3 regions of the Pseudoalteromonas xiamenensis genome follow, and region 2 is predicted to be linked to each of the others. Evidence: predicted binding sites of a transcription regulator. Region 2 holds the regulator's gene; each other region holds the start of a gene.

Region 1 (6,765 bases), 940 kb from region 2:
CGTTAACTGCTTCGCTTTCAACGCGTTAACTGTAAGGTCATTGTCACGGCTGTGAATACCAATCACCATACCTTCGTATACTTCCACACCATGACCGATGAATAGACGACCACGCTCTTGAAGGTTGAATAGTGCGTTAGTTAGCGCTTTACCTGCTGCGTTCGCAATTAGAACACCGTTCTTACGTTGACCGATGTTACCGCCTTTGTGTGGGCCGTAATGCGAGAACGTGTGGTAAAGAAGACCAGAACCTGATGTCAACGTCATGAATTCAGTTTGGAAACCGATAAGACCACGGCTAGGCATCATAAAGTCTAAACGTACACGACCTTTGCCATCTGGACACATGTCTGTCATTTCAGCTTTACGTAAGCCAAGCTGTTCCATCACTGAACCTTGGTGTTCTTCTTCAAGGTCAACCGTTACTGTTTCATACGGCTCTTCAAGCACGCCATCCACAGTACGTAGAATTACTTCAGGGCGAGACACCGCAAGCTCATAACCTTCACGACGCATGTTTTCAATTAGGATACCTAAGTGAAGTTCACCACGGCCTGACACACGGAAGCTGTCAGGGTTTTCAGTGTCTTCAACACGAAGTGCTACGTTGTGTACGAGTTCTGCTGTTAAACGCTCACGAATGTTACGTGACGTAACAAACTTACCATCACGGCCAGAGAACGGTGACGTGTTTACAGAGAACGTCATTGTTACTGTTGGCTCGTCAACTGACAGAGGAGGAAGCGCTTCTACGTTGTTTGGACAACAAATCGTATCAGAGATCTTTAATTCGCCAAGACCTGTAATTGCTACGATGTCACCTGCTGTTGCAACTTCAACTTCGTGACGGTCAAGACCCATGTAACCTAATACTTGGCCTACTTTACCATTACGTTTCGTGCCATCAGCACCAACAACCGTAACCTGTTGGTTTACTTTAACTGAACCACGCTTGATACGACCAACCCCGATTACACCTACGTAAGAGTTGTAGTCAAGCTGAGAGATCTGCATTTGGAAGGCACCAGCTGGGTCAGCATCTGGAGCTGATACACAGTCAACGATAGTTTGGAACATCGCTTCCATGTTGTCTGATGGCTCGTCTAGATCAAGTGTTGCCCAACCGTTGATTGCCGATGCATAAATTACTTTGAAATCTAACTGTTCGTCAGTTGCACCTAAGTTGTCGAATAGATCGAAAACTTGATCCATAACCCAATCAGGGCGAGCACCTGGCTTATCAACTTTGTTGATTACAACGATTGGTTTCAAACCTTGAGCAAACGCTTTTTGCGTTACGAAACGCGTTTGCGGCATTGGACCTTCTTGAGCATCAACGAGAAGTAATACCGAGTCAGCCATTGACAGTACGCGCTCTACTTCACCACCGAAGTCGGCGTGTCCCGGTGTGTCTACGATGTTGATACGGTAGTCATTCCACTTGATAGCTGTGTTTTTTGCTAGGATTGTAATACCACGTTCTTTTTCAAGATCGTTCGAATCCATAACACGTTCGTCATTGCCGCCACGTTTTTGTAACGTGCCAGATTGCTCAAGTAGTTTGTCAACCAATGTCGTTTTACCGTGGTCAACGTGCGCGATAATTGCAATATTTCTTAACTTTTCGATGCTCATATTCTTACTCAAAGAAGTTTTAATCCCAGTGATCCTAGTCGATCCGCACAAAATTGCGCGCCCGAGATGCCCAATATGGTTATAAAAGGTCGCGTATTATCCCCTATAACGCGAATGGATGAAAGTTTATGCAAGATTATTTTTATATGACACGCCAATTCATTTAGAAATAGTGTGCCAAACATGCGCTTTTTCGTTGCTGAATTTCAAAAGTTAACTACCCTTGTGTAGCACCTTTTAAAGGTCAGAAAACGCATCAATTGTTGCACCAAAAAATTGCACCTTAGCACCATTTTGGTGCATTTTGTTGTTTCTATATTTTAACATTTAAAATAAACACTTATTAATCATAGCATTACAACCTTGGCACAAAACAAGCTTACTAGTTGGCAAATGCAGTACAAAATGCAGCAAAAATTAACCCCATTCCCATCGGAGGACACATGTCACAATCGGTTTTAGATTTTATGAAAGAGCATGACGTTAAGTTTGTTGACTTACGTTTCACGGATACAAAAGGTAAAGAACAACACGTATCTATTCCACATCATCAAGCCGACGAAGCATTTTTCGAAGATGGCAAGATGTTTGATGGCTCTTCAATCGCTGGTTGGAAACACATTAATGAATCAGATATGGTTCTTATGCCTGATCAAGCGTCAGTAAAATTAGACCCGTTCTCTGAAGAAACAACAATGATCGTACGTTGTGACGTTTTAGAGCCAGCAACGATGCAAGGTTACGAGCGTGACCCACGTTCAGTTGCAAAACGCGCAGAAGAGTTCATGCGTTCAACAGGTATTGCTGACACCGTTCTTTTTGGCCCAGAGCCAGAGTTTTTCCTATTTGACGACGTAAAATACAAAACAGACATGTCTGGTTCAATGTACAAAATCGATGCTAAAGAAGCAGCGTGGAACTCAGACCGTGATTACGAAGAAGGCAATACAGGTCACCGCCCTGGTGTGAAAGGCGGTTACTTCCCAGTTTCACCTGTTGATTCATCTCAAGATTGGCGTTCAGCAACGTGTCTTGTGCTTGAAGAAATGGGTCACGTAGTTGAAGCGCACCATCACGAAGTAGCTACAGCGGGTCAAAACGAAATCGCTTGTCGTTTCAATACAATGGTATTGAAAGCGGACGAAATTCAAGAAATGAAATACGTCATCCACAACATGGCTCATTTATACGGCAAAACAGCTACGTTCATGCCTAAGCCTATCGTTGGCGACAACGGTTCAGGTATGCACTGTCACCAATCACTCGCAAAAGATGGCAAAAACCTATTTGCTGGCGACAAGTATGGCGGTCTTTCTGAAACTGCACTTTACTACATTGGCGGTATCATCAAGCACGCTAAAGCAATCAACGCATTTACAAACCCTGCGACTAACTCATACAAGCGTTTAGTACCTGGTTTCGAAGCACCTGTAATGCTTGCTTACTCTGCGCGTAACCGCTCTGCATCTATCCGTATCCCAGTTGTTCCATCTGAGAAAGGTCGTCGTATCGAAGTACGTTTCCCAGATCCAGCTGCAAACCCATACCTAGCATTCGCAGCACAGCTAATGGCTGGTCTTGACGGTATCCGCAACAAGATCCACCCTGGCGATGCAATGGACAAAGATTTGTACGATCTACCTGCAGAAGAAGCAGCTGAGATCCCAACTGTTGCTGCATCACTTCAAGAAGCACTAGATTGCCTAGACGCAGACCGTGAATTCTTAACTCAAGGTGGTGTATTCACTGACGACCTAATCGATGCATACATCGGCCTTAAGTCAAAAGAAGTGGAAAAACTGAACATGACGACTCACCCTGTTGAGTTCGAAATGTACTACAGCGTATAACCTCCATCATACGTTGTAGTGTTGTGCCGCTCATTATTTGAGTGCACTCACTCTTAAATCATATGTGTTCTCAAGCCCGCTTTTTGCGGGCTTTTTTATGGTAATTTGAGTCGTTCTAGACTACAGTTAACGATGCAATGTTAATCTAGGTATATTATGGACTTACGATGGTTTTTAGTGCTGTTACTGTGTGCATCAAGCGCAGCACTGGCAGCTACGTCGAAAAAAATTTATCGCTGGAAAGATGAGAACGGCAATTGGGTATTTTCTGATGTGCCACGTAAAGGCGCCGAGGAAATTCGCCTTCAGCATAATTCACTGAACATGCCACAAGAAGACATCAGTGTCCTTGACGTTGTCGACCCCCCAAAAGCGATAAATTACAGTGTTGCTATTACCTCCCCGACAAACGAGCAGACGATCCGTGAAAACACCGGTTCGTTGTACGTCACCGGGAGAATTGAACCTCGATTTATGCCAAACATGCAAGTACAACTGTTTCTAAATGGGCAAGCCGCATCCGAAAAACAAAACAGCGCTGCATTTGCCTTGCGTGACATTCCTCGTGGTGAGCATTCTTTGCAAATCAAACTTTACGACGAAACAGGTAAGATGATAGCTGTCAGCAAGCCATCAGTGTTCTTTTTACATCGTGCAACCAGCATTAAAAAATCCTAAAACAATACTGCACCACATTGGTGCATGGATGACCCATGATTGATCACACCTCTCCTTCTAAGCTCCAATCGATATGGCAAAATCTCTCTACCGCTGTGTTATTACTTGATAAAGAGATGCAAATTGTCGAAGCAAATAACAGTGCGAGCGAGCTATTTGGCCTAGGCCTAAAGCGCCTTATCAACCAGCCTATCCATTCGCTATTTCATCACCACAATTTGGATTTGGAACGCATAGCCCATTATGCGCTCGATGATGGGGTAGATTGCCAGCAGCACAGAGTAGACGTAGTGTTCGTTGATTCTCGACACGCGACTTTGGCGGTTTACGCAAGCCGAGTTGCGCTCGAATCACAACGGTATATTTTATTGGAATGCCGCCGTACAGATGATGAAATTCGCTACGATCAAGCATCACAACAGCATCATCAATATCAAGCCGCTCGTAATCTGATCAGAGGTCTCGCGCATGAAATTAAAAATCCTTTAGGTGGGATCCGCGGAGCGGCGCAATTATTGCAGTACGAGGTTGATCAGCAAGAACGAGAAGAATGCGCTGCGCTTATAATTGAACAAGCCGACCGTTTAAGTGAATTGGTAGATAGATTACTTGGGCCAAATCAACGCCCAAAAACTGCACCGTGCAACATTCACCAAACTCTGGAGTCGGTTATAAAATTAAGTGCTTTTGATAATGCGATCCCTATCAAAGTGGTCAAAGATTATGATCCGAGCATTCCTGATATTGTGATTGATGCAGCTAAAATTCAGCAAGTGTTACTCAACATCATGAGAAACGCGCAACAGGCACTCCACGACACGGAAGAAGCGACGATTACAATTAAAACGCGTATCAAACATCGCTTGAGACGAGGCGATAGAATGATGAAGAAAGCGCTTCTGATCCGAATTACTGATAATGGTCCAGGGATAGCGCAGGAGTTAAAAGAAACGCTGTTTTACCCCATGATCACGAACAAAGATGGGGGATCCGGACTTGGCTTATCGATTGCTCAAACACTCATTGAACAACACAATGGCATGATTGATTGCGATAGTTGGCCTGGATACACCGAATTTAATATTTATTTGCCATTTGACAACCAGTAAGGCAGGAGCAAACGATGAAATCAGTGTGGCTTGTAGACGATGATGCCTCCATTCGCTTTGTCCTTGATAAGGCGCTGACGCGCGCAGGATTTGAAACGGAAACCTTTGCCAACGCGCAGGACGTCTTAACGGCGTTGACCTATGGTCAGCCAGCCGTTCTCGTTTCGGATGTACGTATGCCTGGAATCGATGGGATGGCGCTCCTTGAAAGCATTCACTCTGATTATCCTCAACTGCCCGTGATCATTATTACGGCTCATTCAGATCTTGATTCCGCCGTCAATGCCTTTCAAAAAGGGGCCTTCGAATACTTAGCAAAACCTTTTGACCTAGAGGAGGCGGTAAGCCTTGTCGAGCGAGCCTATCGTGCGTCAAATGAAAGTAAAAAAACGAAACGCAAAGTAGAACCGCAGTCACGTTCAGAAATCATTGGCGAAGCACCCGCGATGCAAGAGGTTTTCCGTGCAATAGGTAAACTGTCGGCCTCGAGCATGAGTGTACTCATAAATGGCGAATCAGGTACCGGCAAAGAGTTGGTGGCCAGTGCCCTTCACAACCACAGTCCGCGAAAAGAAAATCCATTTATCGCGCTCAATATGGCTGCTATTCCAAAGGATTTAGTGGAGTCGGAGCTCTTTGGTCATGAAAAAGGCGCGTTTACAGGCGCGGATACGATGCGTCGAGGCCGTTTTGAGCAAGCCGATGGTGGCACATTATTTTTAGATGAAATTGGCGACATGCCATTAGATGTACAAACCCGCTTGCTACGCGTACTGGCCGATGGCGAGTTTTACCGCGTCGGTGGCCACAACAGTGTCCGCGTTAACGTTCGAATTATCGCGGCGACGCACCAAAATCTTGAAGACCGAGTGAAAAAAGGCCAATTTCGTGAAGATTTATTTCACCGTCTCAATGTTGTGCGTTTGCGTTTACCACCATTACGCGAACGCACCGAAGATATTCCTAAATTAGCGGCGCACTTTCTCGCCACCAGTGCCAAAGAACTGCAAGTTGAAACGAAAGTACTGAACAAAGAGGCGCTTAAAGTACTGCAAGCATATAATTGGCCTGGCAACGTGAGACAGCTCGAAAATACCTGCCGTTGGCTCACGGTTATGGCGCCTGGCGAATTAGTGAGCCCACCAGACTTACCAGAAGAATTGCTGTCGAGCGAAATTGAAGAAAGCGAAATTCAAGGAGATTGGCTCGATGGATTTCAACATTGGTTAACCGCTGAGTTAAAACAAGGCAAAGAGCACATTTGGCCAGCCATTCAAGATGAACTTGAAACTCGCCTTATCAAAACAGCACTTCAAGCATGCGGTGGGCATAAGCAAGAAGCGGCCTTAAAAATCGGCTGGGGTCGCAATACGTTGACCCGAAAGCTGAAAGAGCGCAATATTCAGGATTAATCGCCGTTTTAGAATCTGTTATATGCGTTTATTAGAAAATATACCGCTGATTAAGCAACTTGAGATAGTGAATCGCCTGAG
Region 2 (6,765 bases):
AGTCGCGAGTACGTACCATCCTTGTGCCGGAACAAAAAGACAAAAGCAAGGAGCAAGGTAATCCATGAGTACGTTACGCGCAGAGTTCCTAGCAAAAAGTTATAAAGGAAGACAAGTCGTAAAGAACGTTGGCTTGAGTATCGAAGCAGGCAGCATTGTTGGCTTACTCGGTCCAAATGGCGCGGGGAAAACCACGACGTTTTACATGATTGTTGGATTGGTTCCAAGTGACAAGGGAACGATTCATATCGACGATCAAGATATCACTTTGTTACCAATGCATAGCCGAGCGCGGTTAGGCATTGGTTATTTACCGCAAGAATCGTCTATCTTTCGAAAACTAACCGTCTTTCAAAATTTGATGGCGATCCTTGAGACTCGTAAAGATCTCAACAAAGCAGGCCGAGAGCAAACCCTTAATGAACTACTTGATGAGTTTAATATTCAACACATTAGAGATAGTTTGGGTATGGCTTTATCCGGTGGTGAGCGTCGTCGAGTTGAAATTGCTCGCGCTTTGGCCGCTTCGCCAAAATTTATCCTTTTAGATGAGCCTTTTGCTGGCGTTGATCCCATTTCAGTGTTAGATATAAAGAAAATAATCGAACACCTAAAAAATCGTGGTATCGGCGTACTCATCACGGACCACAACGTAAGAGAAACATTAGATGTCTGTGAAAAGGCCTACATTGTTTCTCATGGTGAATTAATCGCGGCAGGTACTCCTGAATCCGTTTTGGCAAATCAAACCGTCCGCGATGTCTACCTAGGCGAACAATTCAGGCTATAGTTTACGTAGTACAGTCGCCTAATTGAATTGAACACTAGAGAAAGGATTGTTACAGATACATGAGGCAATCATTACAGCTCCGCATGGGGCAGCAACTGACAATGACGCCACAATTGCAGCAAGCAATACGCTTGTTGCAGTTGAGCACGCTAGATCTTCAGCAAGAAATTCAAGAAGCGCTGGACAGCAATCCCCTATTAGAAGTCGATGATCAGGAAAATTCCCCTGAAAATAACCAACAAGATGACGACTTCGATTATGCCTCATCTCAAGAATCCAGTTCATCAGAACCCTCCAATGACTTCGAAGAACAAGTCACTGACTATGAAATGGAATCCGGTGACGCACTAAATAAAGATACGGTCAGTGACGAACTGGCAATGGACGTCACTTGGGATGAATACATGAGTGCGGCTCCTGCAGCCTCTTCAGGACCAATGCCAGACGATGACATGGTCTATCAAGGCGAAACGACCGAAACGCTTCATGAATATCTAATGTGGCAACTTGAACTCACCCCATTTTCACCGACTGATCGTGCCATTGCTGTTGCCATTGTCGAGGCGGTAGATGAGTCTGGTACGCTCACCGTTTCAACACAAGACATCGTTGACAGTCTGAATGAAGGTAGCGATGAAGAAGAACCCATTGAGCTTGATGAAGTAGAAGCTGTATTAAAGCGAGTTCAACTCTTTGATCCTATTGGTATCGCAGCGAGAAGCTTACAAGAATGCCTCTGCATCCAACTAAACCAATATGATTCATCAACGCCTTGGTTAGCTGAGACAAAACAAATACTTAATGAACACATTGAGCTTTTAGCAAGTCGTGACTATCGCACTTTAATGAAAAAGACTAAGCTTAAAGAAAGTGATTTAAAAGAAGTCATGACGCTAATTCATAGCCTCAATCCTAAACCTGCAGCCTCAGTGATCCATGAAGAACCAGAGTACGTGGTACCAGATGTATCAGTGAAAAAGGTCAAAGGCCGTTGGGTTGTTGAATTAAATCCTGATTGCATGCCAAAGATCCGTGTTAACGATCAATACGCCGCAATGAGTCGTTCCGTTCGCTCTTCAAGTGATAGCCAGTTTATTCGCTCTCACCTACAAGAAGCCAAATGGTTTATTAAAAGTTTAGAAAGTCGCAATGAGACGCTAATGAAAGTGGCTAACTGTATCGTAAAACAGCAGCAAGCCTTTTTTGAACATGGCCCTGAAGCCATGCGTCCAATGGTGTTAAATGATGTCGCTGAAATGGTCGAAATGCACGAATCCACCATTTCACGTGTTACGACACAAAAATACATGCATACACCTCGCGGCATTTTTGAACTGAAATACTTCTTCTCAAGTCATGTTAGTACCGAAAACGGAGGTGAGTGCTCATCCACTGCGATACGAGCGCTCATTAAAAAGCTAATTGCCGCAGAAAATGCAGCTAAACCATTGAGTGATAGCAAAATTGCGGATATTTTAGCGGAACAAGGAATTCAAGTGGCGAGACGTACGATTGCAAAATATCGTGAGTCTTTGGCTATACCACCGTCAAATCAGCGTAAAAGCCTGATCTAAGACGTAAAACTCAAGAAGGAAAAATGCTTATGCAACTAAATCTAACTGGTCGTCACGTAGAAATTACCGATTCTTTAAGAGACTATGTAAACAGTAAGTTTGCGAAGCTGGAGCGACATTTTGATCACATCAATAATGTTCACGTTATATTAGATGTTGAAAAACTCACGCATAAAGCAGAAGCAACTCTACATGTAAATGGTGGGGAACTCTTTGCATCAACGGAACACCAGGACATGTACGCGGCCATCGATTTACTCTTGGATAAGTTGGACCGTCAAGTAATAAAACATAAAGAAAAGATGACTCGACACTAACAATGAAACTTAGCGAACTCATTTCAAAGGACTGCACGAAAGCTGCAGTCCTTTTTACTAGTAAAAAGCGCGTTCTAGAATATCTTAGTGAATTAGCACAACAGCAGCTTCCAGAAGTAGATCAACATGAAATCCTTGATGCACTTCTTGCGCGAGAAAAACTGGGAAGCACAGGAATTGGCAAAGGTGTTGCACTTCCGCATGGGCGTTTAACCGGTATAGAAAAACCGCTCGTCATGCTCCTTACGAACCAAGAAGCGATCGATTACGATGCAATAGACAATCGTCCCGTCGACGTATTTGTCGGACTGATCGTACCAGAAGGGGAACATCAATCACATCTAAAGACCTTAGCCACTATCGCTGATAAACTTAGGGACAAAGAATACTGTCGTCGTTTACGACATGCACAAACAGATGAAGAATTGTTTGAGGTACTGGATAGCTAAGTAGAGGTGGTAAAATGGAACTTATAATTATCAGTGGTCGCTCTGGATCCGGAAAATCAGTTGCATTAAGAGTCTTAGAAGACTTAGGGTTTTATTGCGTAGATAATATTCCTGTTAATTTATTGCCTTCTCTTGTGCGTATTTCTGCCGATAACTATGACAAAGTGGCAGTAAGCATTGACGTCCGTAACCTACCAAAAGAACAACAAGAATTTAATGAAATCTTCGAATACTTACCGCAGTTCGCTAAACCCACCTTATTTTATTTAGACAGTGATGATCATACGTTAATTCGCCGATTTTCTGAAACTCGTCGGCTTCACCCTCTTTCAATTAACAGTCTTCCACTGGATATGGCTATTGCGCAAGAGAAAGTATTATTAGATGTTATCATCAACCGAGCGGATGTTCTCATCGATACCACGGACATGAGCGTACATCAACTTGCGGAGACGATTAGAGAGAAAATATTAGGTAAGAAAGATAAAACGCTCATCATTACCTTTATGTCATTTGGCTTCAAACATGGTATTCCAAAAGAAGCGGATTACGTTTTTGATGCTCGTTTCTTGCCAAATCCGCATTGGGAGCCTGAATTAAAACCGTTAACCGGCCTCGACCAACCTGTAAAGGATTATCTCGCCAATCACAGTATTGTGCAAAAATTCACCTGGCAAATTCAGACGTTTGTACAAACTTGGCTGCCACATTTAGAGCGCAATAACCGCAGTTATCTCACCATTGCGATTGGATGCACGGGTGGCCAACATCGCTCCGTGTATCTTGCCCAAACGATTGGTGAAAGTTTTCAGACAATGCACAGTAACGTAAAAATTCGCCACAGAGAGCAACCCAATCATGCGAGTTGAGAACACGTTTTTAATTAAAAATAAACTAGGTTTACATGCGCGCGCCGCAACGGTTTTAGCGCAACTAGCCATGCAGTTCGATGCACAAATTACGCTGTATCAGGACGATAAAATCGCAGAAGGCGATAGTGTTCTCGCGTTGATGTTACTCGAAAGTAGTCAAGGCAAAGAAATTAAAGTCGTTTGTGAAGGACCCGATGCGGAACCTGCTTTGGATGCAATAGGGGAACTTATCGACGATCGTTTCCATGAATCTGAATAAGTTGCTGATTTTCTCCTTAAATCCGGCTTGGTAAGCGTGAGTTAATTCGTTACACTTATACTAGAGCTCCTTTTTGTGCTTAGCACATTCATTTAACCGTACAATCAAGGAACGCCTATGCCGGAAACCTTCGAGCAAGACTACACACTGCAGCAATTAAAACAAGTCACAAAAGCGCTTAACAGTGGGCAGTTTGTTCAGGTTCGACGTATGCTTGCCGAAACGGCACCTTGCGACTCCGCCCTATTACTTGAATCTTCTCCACATAAAGTTCGTACACAACTTTGGCAATTAGTTGACCCAGATATTCAAGGTGACATCCTTGAAGAGCTCTCTGAAGACGTGCGTCTTGGCATCATCGCTCAGATGGAACCTGAGCTCATCGCCGCGGCAACGGAAGACATGGACGACGATGACTTAGGTGAAGTACTTCGAAGCTTACCCGAACCTGTCTATCAAGATGTATTGGGCGCAATGGATGCGATTGACCGTGAACGTGCAACGCAAGCCCTATCCTATCAAGAACGTACTGCGGGTGCGTTGATGAACAGCGATACTGTGACTATTCGTCCGGATGTATCGCTTGATGTTGTATTACGTTATCTAAGGCTGAAAGGGGAGCTGCCTGACGGCACAGATGACTTGTATGTTGTCGATAAAGATAATTGCTTCTTAGGCTCATTGCCGCTTAGCGTGCTGCTAACCAATTCACCGGATAAAATTGTTCGGGATCTCATGGATCTTGAAAAAGAGGCCATTCCAATCTCCATGGATGAAAGTGAAGTCGCACAGTTGTTCGAGCGTCACAATTGGATTTCAGCACCTGTGGTTGATGACAATAAACATCTCCTTGGTCGTATTACGATTGATGATATCGTCGATGTCATCCGAGAAGACGCTGAACACAGTTTAATGAGTATGGCGGGTCTTGATGATGAAGAAGATACCTTTGCCCCCGTCATGAAGTCCAGCCAACGTCGTTCAATCTGGCTTGGTATTAACTTGCTAACCGCGCTGCTTGCCGCATTTGTTGCGAGCTTTTTTGAAGGTACGTTAGACATACTACCAATCCTTGCCGTTCTCAATGGTATCGTACCAAGTATGGGTGGCGTTGCAGGGAGCCAGACATTAACACTGGTCATTCGAGGTATTGCATTGGGGCACGTTAACAGCGCCAACCAACGCTTTATTTTAGGTAAAGAACTGGCGATTGGGGCTTTGAATGGTTTGCTTTGGTCTGTACTTATTGCGGGTGTTATCGCCGTTTGGCAATGGGACTTTAAACTTGGCGCCGTAATCGCCTTTGCGATGTTTATGAATTTAGTCGCGGCTGGTATTGCAGGGGCAAGTATTCCACTTATCCTCAAACGTTTACACATTGACCCCGCTCTTGCAGGTAGCGTGGTGTTAACAACCGTGACCGATATTGTGGGTATTTTCGCTTTCTTGGGTACTGCGACGTGGATTTTGGTAGACTAAACGTCTACCAAAATCGGCGTGTTACTGACCTGCGATTTGCATTTCTGAAATTAAAATCGAACCCGTCTGTACTGAGCCGCGTTTCTCAATGTCATTACCAATCGCAACAATGTTTTTGAACATCTCTTTAAGATTACCCGCGATGGTAATTTCACTCACAGGGAATTGGATTTCACCATTTTCTACCCAAAAACCCGCAGCCCCTCGAGAATAATCGCCAGTTACTGTATTTGCACCATGACCCATTAATTCTGTCACTAATAATCCCTTACCCATCGATTTTAACAGGCTATCTAGCCCCCCTTCTGTTGGATGAACTAACCAGTTGTGAATACCACCTGCGTGCCCAGTCGCTTGCATCCCAAGCTTTTTCGCCGCGTAGCTAGCTAGTAGGTAGGTTTGTAGCTCTCCTGCCTGTAATACTTCTCTCTCAGAGGTTCTGACGCCTTCGCTATCAAACGGGCTTGATGCTAATGCTCTAAGCATGTGTGGGCGTTCAGAAACAGAGACGCATGAGCTAAAGACTTGAGTGCCTAAACTATCAAGTAAGAAGCTCGATTTACGGTAAAGCGCGCCCCCACCAATGGCATTCACTAAGTGCCCAAACAAGCTATTGGCGATGTCCGCACGGAAAATCACAGGGACTTTCTGGGTCGCCACTTGACGACTGTTCAGCTTCGCAAGTGTTGAATCAGCCGCCTCCACACCAACTTCCGCCGCTTGCTTTAACTCAGAAAACACACGTGAAATTGTGTATGCAGAGTCACGCTGCATCATGTCGCCTTCTTTGCCTATCACCATCGTACTCAAAGAATGACGAGTACGAGGAAAACCAGCTAGAAAGCCGTGCGTATTTCCGTAGACGCGAAGTCCTTGATGGCTTGAAAAACTTGCCCCATCAGAATTCACAATACGCGAATCGAATTCAAGCGCCGCTTTTTCGGCTTGCTGACAAAGCACAATACCTTGCTCTGGCGATATATCTTCTGGATGAAACAAATCTAAATCAGGATAGTCAAAAGCCA
Region 3 (6,765 bases), 1.4 Mb from region 2:
ACAATCACATCGGCTTCACTACCACGGGTCATCATGCCAAGCAGAACGGATTTACCAACACCACTTCCCGCGAATAATCCCATACGTTGGCCCTGTCCAACCGTGATAATGCTGTTAATTGCTCGCACGCCAACGTCCATCGGCGCGTCGATTGGACGTCTTGCTAATGGATTTATTGGTTCAGCGGCAAACTTAAGGTGAGTTTCTGCATCAATGGCACCAAGTCCATCAAGCGGGCGACCAAGCCCATCGACCACACGACCTAGCAGCCCCATACCTACAGGAAGGCCCGCGTCATGCAATTTAGGAATAACTCGGGCCCCTGGCAACACACCCGAAATGTGATCATTCGGCATCAAGTACAACGTGTCATCATTAAAACCGACTACTTCTGCATCGATAAATCCACGTGCCGTTTCAATTTTACACTGACTACCAACAGGCGCACTAAGGCCTTTTGCTTCAAGAGTGAGTCCCACTACACGCGTTAGGCTGCCAGCAACCGCAACGGCATAGGGTTTAATAAACTTGTGATATTTACTCAGCCGCTTGGCGACTGGTGATTCGATTTCACTCATTGATGCATGACATTGGTATTTTAGATACCACTATCATGCAAAAATGTGTCCAATATTTCACGGATACGGTTTTTAACCGTCATATCGATAGAAGATTGAGCGGTTTTGACCTCACAACCTCCACGTTCTAAGGTGGGTTCAGGGATTAAATGCCAGCCTCTGTCCGCAATAGCATTTTCACCATAACTGTCTTTAACTAACTCTAAATCTTCAGGATTTAAGTGAATTCTGACTTTTGCTTCATTCAGCGGTAGTGCATCCATCGCCTTTTTTAGTGCTTGAAGAATAAGCGTAGGGTCCAACGAAAGCTGTTTAAAAATAACGGCTTCCGCCAAAGAAGCCGCCAAGGCAACCACTTGTTTCTCAGCCTGCTCATCAATTCGCTCTAATGGAGATTGCATTGCGTCAAAGATTTGACCAAGCATACCAAGCTTTTCTTCTATCAGAGGCTTCGTTTCCTCGAAACCTTGAGTTCGCCCAAGCTCTAAACCTTCTTTATAACCCGCTTCTTTTCCTTCACTAACGCCTTTATCAAAACCGTCAATGTAACCTTGCTCGTGGCCCTGTTTGATACCTTCGTCAAAAGCATCTTGGCGAATTTGCTCAAGCTCTTCCAACGTTAGTTTTGGGAAGTCAGGTTCATCAGGCGTTTCAATCACTTCATCTTGAAGGTGTTCTTTTTTTCTGTATATTTCTTCAAGTGGCGTACCCATGGCCGTAGAACGGCCACGCAATTTTCTCTCATCTCGAGACACATCGGGTATCGGCCAGTTCTTTAGAAGCTCTTCTACAGATTCGTCTAAATGAATTGGTTTGCCGCGGTACATTTTTGGATCTGCCATGGCTTATAGGAACTCCTCACCGCCGCCGCCGCCAAGCATGATCTCACCCGAGTCGGCCAAACGACGCGCTGTTGAAAGGATTTCTTTCTGCGCAGCTTCCACTTCACTGATCCGAACTGGCGGCATTGCTTCAAGGTCATCTGCCAACATCTCAGCCGCACGCTTTGACATATTCTTAAGAATTTTCTCTTTAAGTGAATCGTCAGCACCTTTCATTGCTTTCATCAGTACATCTTGCTGAACTTCACGAAGGATCGCTTGAATACCTCTGTCTTCAACATCCAACAAGTTCTCAAATACAAACATAAGATCTTGAATCTGTTGCGACATTTCTTCGTCGTGCTCACGGATTGAATCCATAAGCTGGCCTTCTACGTTGGTATCCAAATAGTTCATGATGTCTGCAGCGGCTTTCAAGCCACCCATTTTCGCCGCTTGAGCACCGGCTTGACCTGCGAACTGCTTCTCCATGATTTCATTAAGTTCTTGAAGTGCTGCAGGTTGAACCTCTTCTAAGTTCGCGATACGCATCATCAAGTCTAAGCGAACCTTTTCAGGAAATTGAGATAAAATCTCTGCCGATTGTTCTGGTTCTAAATAAGATAAAACTATGGTTTGGATCTGCGGGTGTTCATTGCGAATAATGTTTGCTACTTGCTTAGAATCCATCCACTTTAATGAATCTAGGCCTTTTGCACCTGAACCCATGACAATTTGATCGATAAGACTTGCAGCCTTATCTTCACCAAGTGCTGCGGTAAGTGCTTTACGAATAAACTCTTCCGATTGGAAACCAATCGTACTAAAGCTTTGGATCTGTTCGATAAATAAGTTATGAACGGCCGCAATTTTAGCTTGTGACAAATCATCAAGCGACGCCATTGCCATACCCACTTTCTGCACTTGCTTTGGTTCTAAGTGTTTTAAAATTTGTGCTGCATCTTCTTCGGATAAACTCAGTAGCAGAATGGCCGCTTTATCAACCCCGTCGAGTTTATTGACATCATAACCTGCGGGCAATTTTTTTTCTTCATCAGTCATCTTCAGTCAACCATGCTTTTACTACTTGAGACGAGAGTTCAGGTTCATTTGCAACCAGCGCACGAACCGCTTTCAATAAATCTTCATCACCATGTAAATCGGGCAGCTGCAATGTACCATCCGAATTGAAACCAACTGCAGATGCGTCAAATTCCGTATTGAGCAAATCAAGAGTACTATCACCAATGTCTACACCAGCAGTAAGTGCATCTTCATCATACGCTTCCAATGTATCATCTGGGTAAATGAGGCGTTTCAACATAGGTCTGACAACCGCAAGGATGAGTACAATAATGACTAACGCACCAGCACCTAAACGGGCGAGCTTGATGAACCATTCTTGCTCCCAAAGTGGTAACTCTGCAGCTTCAGTTAAATCTTCACGAACAAACGGGACAGTAACGACTTCAAGCGCATCGCCACGTTGTAAGTCAAACCCTATACCACCTTGTAATAGGCGGCGGATGTTCGTTATTTCTTCTTGTGAACGTGGCGCTAAGGTCGCTTTACCATCCGCTCCCGGTGTCGGAATATAATCTACCGCAACAGAAACACTTACTCGACGGATAACACCGGTTTGCTGGCGCTTATGAGAAATAGTCGTATCAAGTTCATAGTTACGAGTTGCTTCTTTTTGTGAGCGACTTGACGCACTGCTAGAACCGTTACTACCGTTAGCCACTTCTGGAATATTCGAATTGACCGGAGGTTGATTTGTCAAAGCCCCTGGAATGCCAGCGGCAAGGCCACCTACGTTATTTTCTTCAAACGTTGTTTCGCTACGTACAGCAGGAAGGTCTGGGTTGTAACGTTTTTGTGTTTCTTCGACTGCGCTAAAATCCATCGTTAAGTCAACTTGCGCGGTGTAATTGCCAAGTCCAACCACTGGAATCAGAATACCATCAATTTTTTCAAGGTACTCTTGTTCTCGTTTTCGTTCTATTTCAAATTCTTTACGTGAGCGTGCCGACAGCGAATCTTGAGACCCTGAATTTAACAGTCTACCATTTTGATCCGTTACGGTTACTTTAGACGGTTCAAGTCCATGTACCGCCGAAGCAATAATGTCGACTATGGAATCAACTTCTTCGCTATTTAATGTTTTGCCACGGCGCAGTGTCACCACGACGGTTGCTGATGGTTTTTTCTCAATGCGCGCAAAAACATTTTCTTTTGGAATGGCCAACAACACTTTCGCACGAGATATATCTTGTAATTCTTCAATCGTGCGAGCGAGTTGTTGCTCTCTTGAATGTTTTAGACGCTCACGCTCTAGACGCTGACTTACCCCAAAGCCCATATCTTGCATTAAGATATCCGTACCATTACTCGGCTCTTGAGTCAGACCTTCACGCGACATTTGTAGCTTGATACTCTGGTATTCCGTTTCCGGCACCATAATGGTGTTGCCTTCAAGCTGATATTCTATTTTTTGGGCGTCAAGGAAATCAAGCGTTTGAATAAGTTCTTCAGTCGGGTATTTACCTAGTGGACGCATGTCCGGTTGGCGTGCCCAAATAATGATAAAAATTGCAATAGCCAAACAAATCGCCAACGCGATGACCAACGTAACTTGACGCAGCATATCAACGCCACTTAAGGCACCAAAATAGCCAGACTTCTGCTCTTGTTGTTCTGCCCCTTCCGCGCCCGATTCCATAGAATCGTCAGTCAGCGTTAGGTCAGTTGATTGCTTCGTAGCCACGATGTTGCTCCACTACCAATTAAACTGGCATGCTCATGATTTCTTTATACGACTCTACTAGTTTGTTGCGCACTTGGACAGTCGCTTCAAACGCAACAGATGCTTTTTGGGACGCAATCATTACTTCCGCTAATGATACACTGCGATCACCCATTTCCATTGCTGTTACTTTGGATTTTGCCTCTTTTTGCAATCCATTAACAGTATTAATCGCATCTGCCAATAAATCACCAAATTGATTTGTTGACGAAGGAGCAGCCGTTTTAATTGTAGTCGACTCTACACGGTTTCTGGAAGCTTCCGTCGCCATCGACTGCATTTCTTGGAATAACGAAGTCGCGTTAATATTCATTTTGGTATCCTCGATACATTTACTTAATAGGGTAAATGCATTTTTCATACCAAAATAAGTAACTAATTTTCAATAAGTTACTTGATAATATTGTATGCCAATTCGTTGACGGGATCAAAAAAGCGAGCGTTTGCTCGCTTTTTGTTTAAATTATGCAGGGACTGGCAAACCGAGATCGCGCATTTTAGCCAGTTTGTAACGGAGAGTTCGCGGACTGATACCTAGTGCATCAGCAACTTCTTTTCGTTTACCTTGAAAACGCGTCAACGTATCGAGAATGATTTTATGCTCAGTGTCTTGCAACTCCGCCTTATAACTAAAGCCTTCATCACTTTCATCGTCCGCAACATTCAACTGCCAGACAGGTTCGATACGTTGAGTAGACTCCACAATCGTCTCATTTACTGTGGTGGTATTCATTTTGGAATCAGACTGAGCAAAAGCCTCACTCGGTTCAAAGTTCTCAATGAAGATATCACCGACTTCAATTTGACCTTGAGAATGCAATATCAATGCACGTTGCACCACGTTATCCAATTCACGGACGTTACCGGGCCAAGAATGTTGCATTAATCGATATTTTGCGGCTTCGCTCATCGTTGGAATCACTTGGCCTGCTTTAGTACAATGACGCGCCACTAGATGTTCAGCCAAAACAACAATATCCAGAGGTCTTTGACTTAGCGGTTTCCACGTGAGTGGAAATACATTAAGTCGATAGTACAAGTCTTCTCTGAATTTACCTTCTGCAACAGCTTCTTTTAAATCGCGGTTACTGGTTGCTAATACGCGCACGTCTAATTCTATTGTCTTGCGACCACCAAGACGCTCTACCTCGCGCTCTTGCAGTACACGTAGTAGTTTCGCTTGCAGCGCGAGGTCCATCTCGGTAATTTCATCAAGCAAAATAGTCCCTTTTTGCGCTTGTTCAAATTTACCTGGACAGGCTTGGATTGCCCCCGTAAATGCCCCTTTTTCATAGCCAAACAACGTAGCTTCAAGCATGTTTTCAGGAATCGCAGCACAGTTAATGGCGACAAATGCTTCCCCACTGCGAGGCGACTTGTCATGAATATAACGTGCGAGTACTTCTTTACCTGAGCCACTAGGGCCTAAGACCATTACACTCGCATCTGAACGAGCAACTTTTGCGGCTAACTCAAGCAACTGCAAAGAACTAGGATCTGCAACAACTGGCCCATCTGTTTCTTTTTCCTTTTCAGGTAGGTAACGACTTACCATGTTCAAAAGCACTTCCGGTGCAAATGGTTTAGCCATGTAATCAATCGCCCCTAAACGCATCGCTTCTACCGCATCGTCAATCGTCGCATACGCGGTCATCATCAAAACAGGTAGCTCAGGGTAATTGAGTTTTATACTGCGAAGTAAATCGAGCCCACTCATTGCCCCCATTTGCACATCACTCACCACTAAAGAAAATTTATGCTGCTTTAGTAATAACATTGCGGACTCGGCGCTGTTCGCTTCTACGCATTCAATACCTGAAATCATCAATGTATCAATCAGCGCTTCGCGCAATCCCGCATCGTCTTCAACGACTAGTACCATGTTGTTCATACAACCTCCCTAAGCGTTTCATGTGGTGCAGATTCCGCGGAAACGGAATTTATTTCTGCAGAATCCGAATTGAGGATAGGTAAGACGATGCTAAAACATGCGCCACCAGCGTCCGTATTGCGAACTTGAACTTTGCCTTGATGCGCATTCGCAACGCTGCTTACCACCGCAAGCCCTAGACCGGTACCTTGGCTCTTCGTAGTAAAAAACGGTTCAAACAATTTGTCTGCGATAGCCAAATCAACACCAGGTCCATTGTCGGTTACTGAAATCCTGACAAAATTTTGACTTTCGGTATCAAATGCCGCTTTTAACACGACTTTTGCCTCGCGCCCAATAATCTGAATGCTATTGTGGATCAGATTACCAATCGCGCTTGCTAACGCCGTCTTGTTACCCATAATTTCGATATCTGGGTCAGGTAAATCAACCTCAAGTTCACTGTCGTTCATTGTGACCATCGCATCTGAGCCCGCCTTTACCTCGCTAAGCAATTGTTGCATAGATACGGGTTCAACGACGTTTTGCTCACCACTTTTTGCAAACAAAAGCATGTCATTTACTTGTGATTCTAAATCTTTTAAGCGCGACATCAGCTTTTCTTGGAAACGGCTACGTGCACCTTCTACGAGATTATTTGAACCAAGATTCGCTGCATACAACATTGCA

The links. The regulator sigma-54, encoded in region 2, starts transcription at its own class of promoters, with help from an activator protein. The targets are predictions, from matches to a motif close to GTTGGCACGNNNNTNGNNT.
Region 1: a site for sigma-54 is predicted at 1,998-2,016, ahead of glnA (glutamate--ammonia ligase). Genes of this name have one in related genera too.
Region 3: a site for sigma-54 is predicted at 4,554-4,572, ahead of fliE (flagellar hook-basal body complex protein FliE). Genes of this name have one in related genera too.

What each region holds. Positions count from the first base shown of each region.
Region 1 is NZ_CP099917.1:2,644,600-2,651,364, reverse strand. Features, by position in the region: gene typA (translational GTPase TypA) at 1-1,635, opposite strand, end outside; gene glnA (glutamate--ammonia ligase) at 2,079-3,485, shown strand; gene NI389_RS12310 (DUF4124 domain-containing protein) at 3,642-4,163, shown strand; gene glnL (nitrogen regulation protein NR(II)) at 4,199-5,272, shown strand; gene glnG (nitrogen regulation protein NR(I)) at 5,287-6,684, shown strand; gene NI389_RS12295 (Crp/Fnr family transcriptional regulator) at 6,707-6,765, shown strand, end outside.
Region 2 is NZ_CP099917.1:1,704,712-1,711,476, forward strand. Features, by position in the region: gene lptA (lipopolysaccharide transport periplasmic protein LptA) at 1-68, shown strand, start outside; gene lptB (LPS export ABC transporter ATP-binding protein) at 65-790, shown strand; gene NI389_RS07880 (RNA polymerase factor sigma-54) at 850-2,364, shown strand; gene hpf (ribosome hibernation promoting factor) at 2,394-2,681, shown strand; gene ptsN (PTS IIA-like nitrogen regulatory protein PtsN) at 2,684-3,130, shown strand; gene rapZ (RNase adapter RapZ) at 3,145-3,999, shown strand; gene NI389_RS07900 (HPr family phosphocarrier protein) at 3,989-4,261, shown strand; gene mgtE (magnesium transporter) at 4,379-5,740, shown strand; gene pmbA (metalloprotease PmbA) at 5,762-6,765, opposite strand, start outside.
Region 3 is NZ_CP099917.1:3,123,014-3,129,778, reverse strand. Features, by position in the region: gene fliI (flagellar protein export ATPase FliI) at 1-578, opposite strand, end outside; gene fliH (flagellar assembly protein FliH) at 599-1,420, opposite strand; gene fliG (flagellar motor switch protein FliG) at 1,424-2,461, opposite strand; gene fliF (flagellar basal-body MS-ring/collar protein FliF) at 2,454-4,121, opposite strand; gene fliE (flagellar hook-basal body complex protein FliE) at 4,186-4,518, opposite strand; gene NI389_RS14465 (sigma-54-dependent transcriptional regulator) at 4,669-6,096, opposite strand; gene NI389_RS14460 (sensor histidine kinase) at 6,093-6,765, opposite strand, start outside.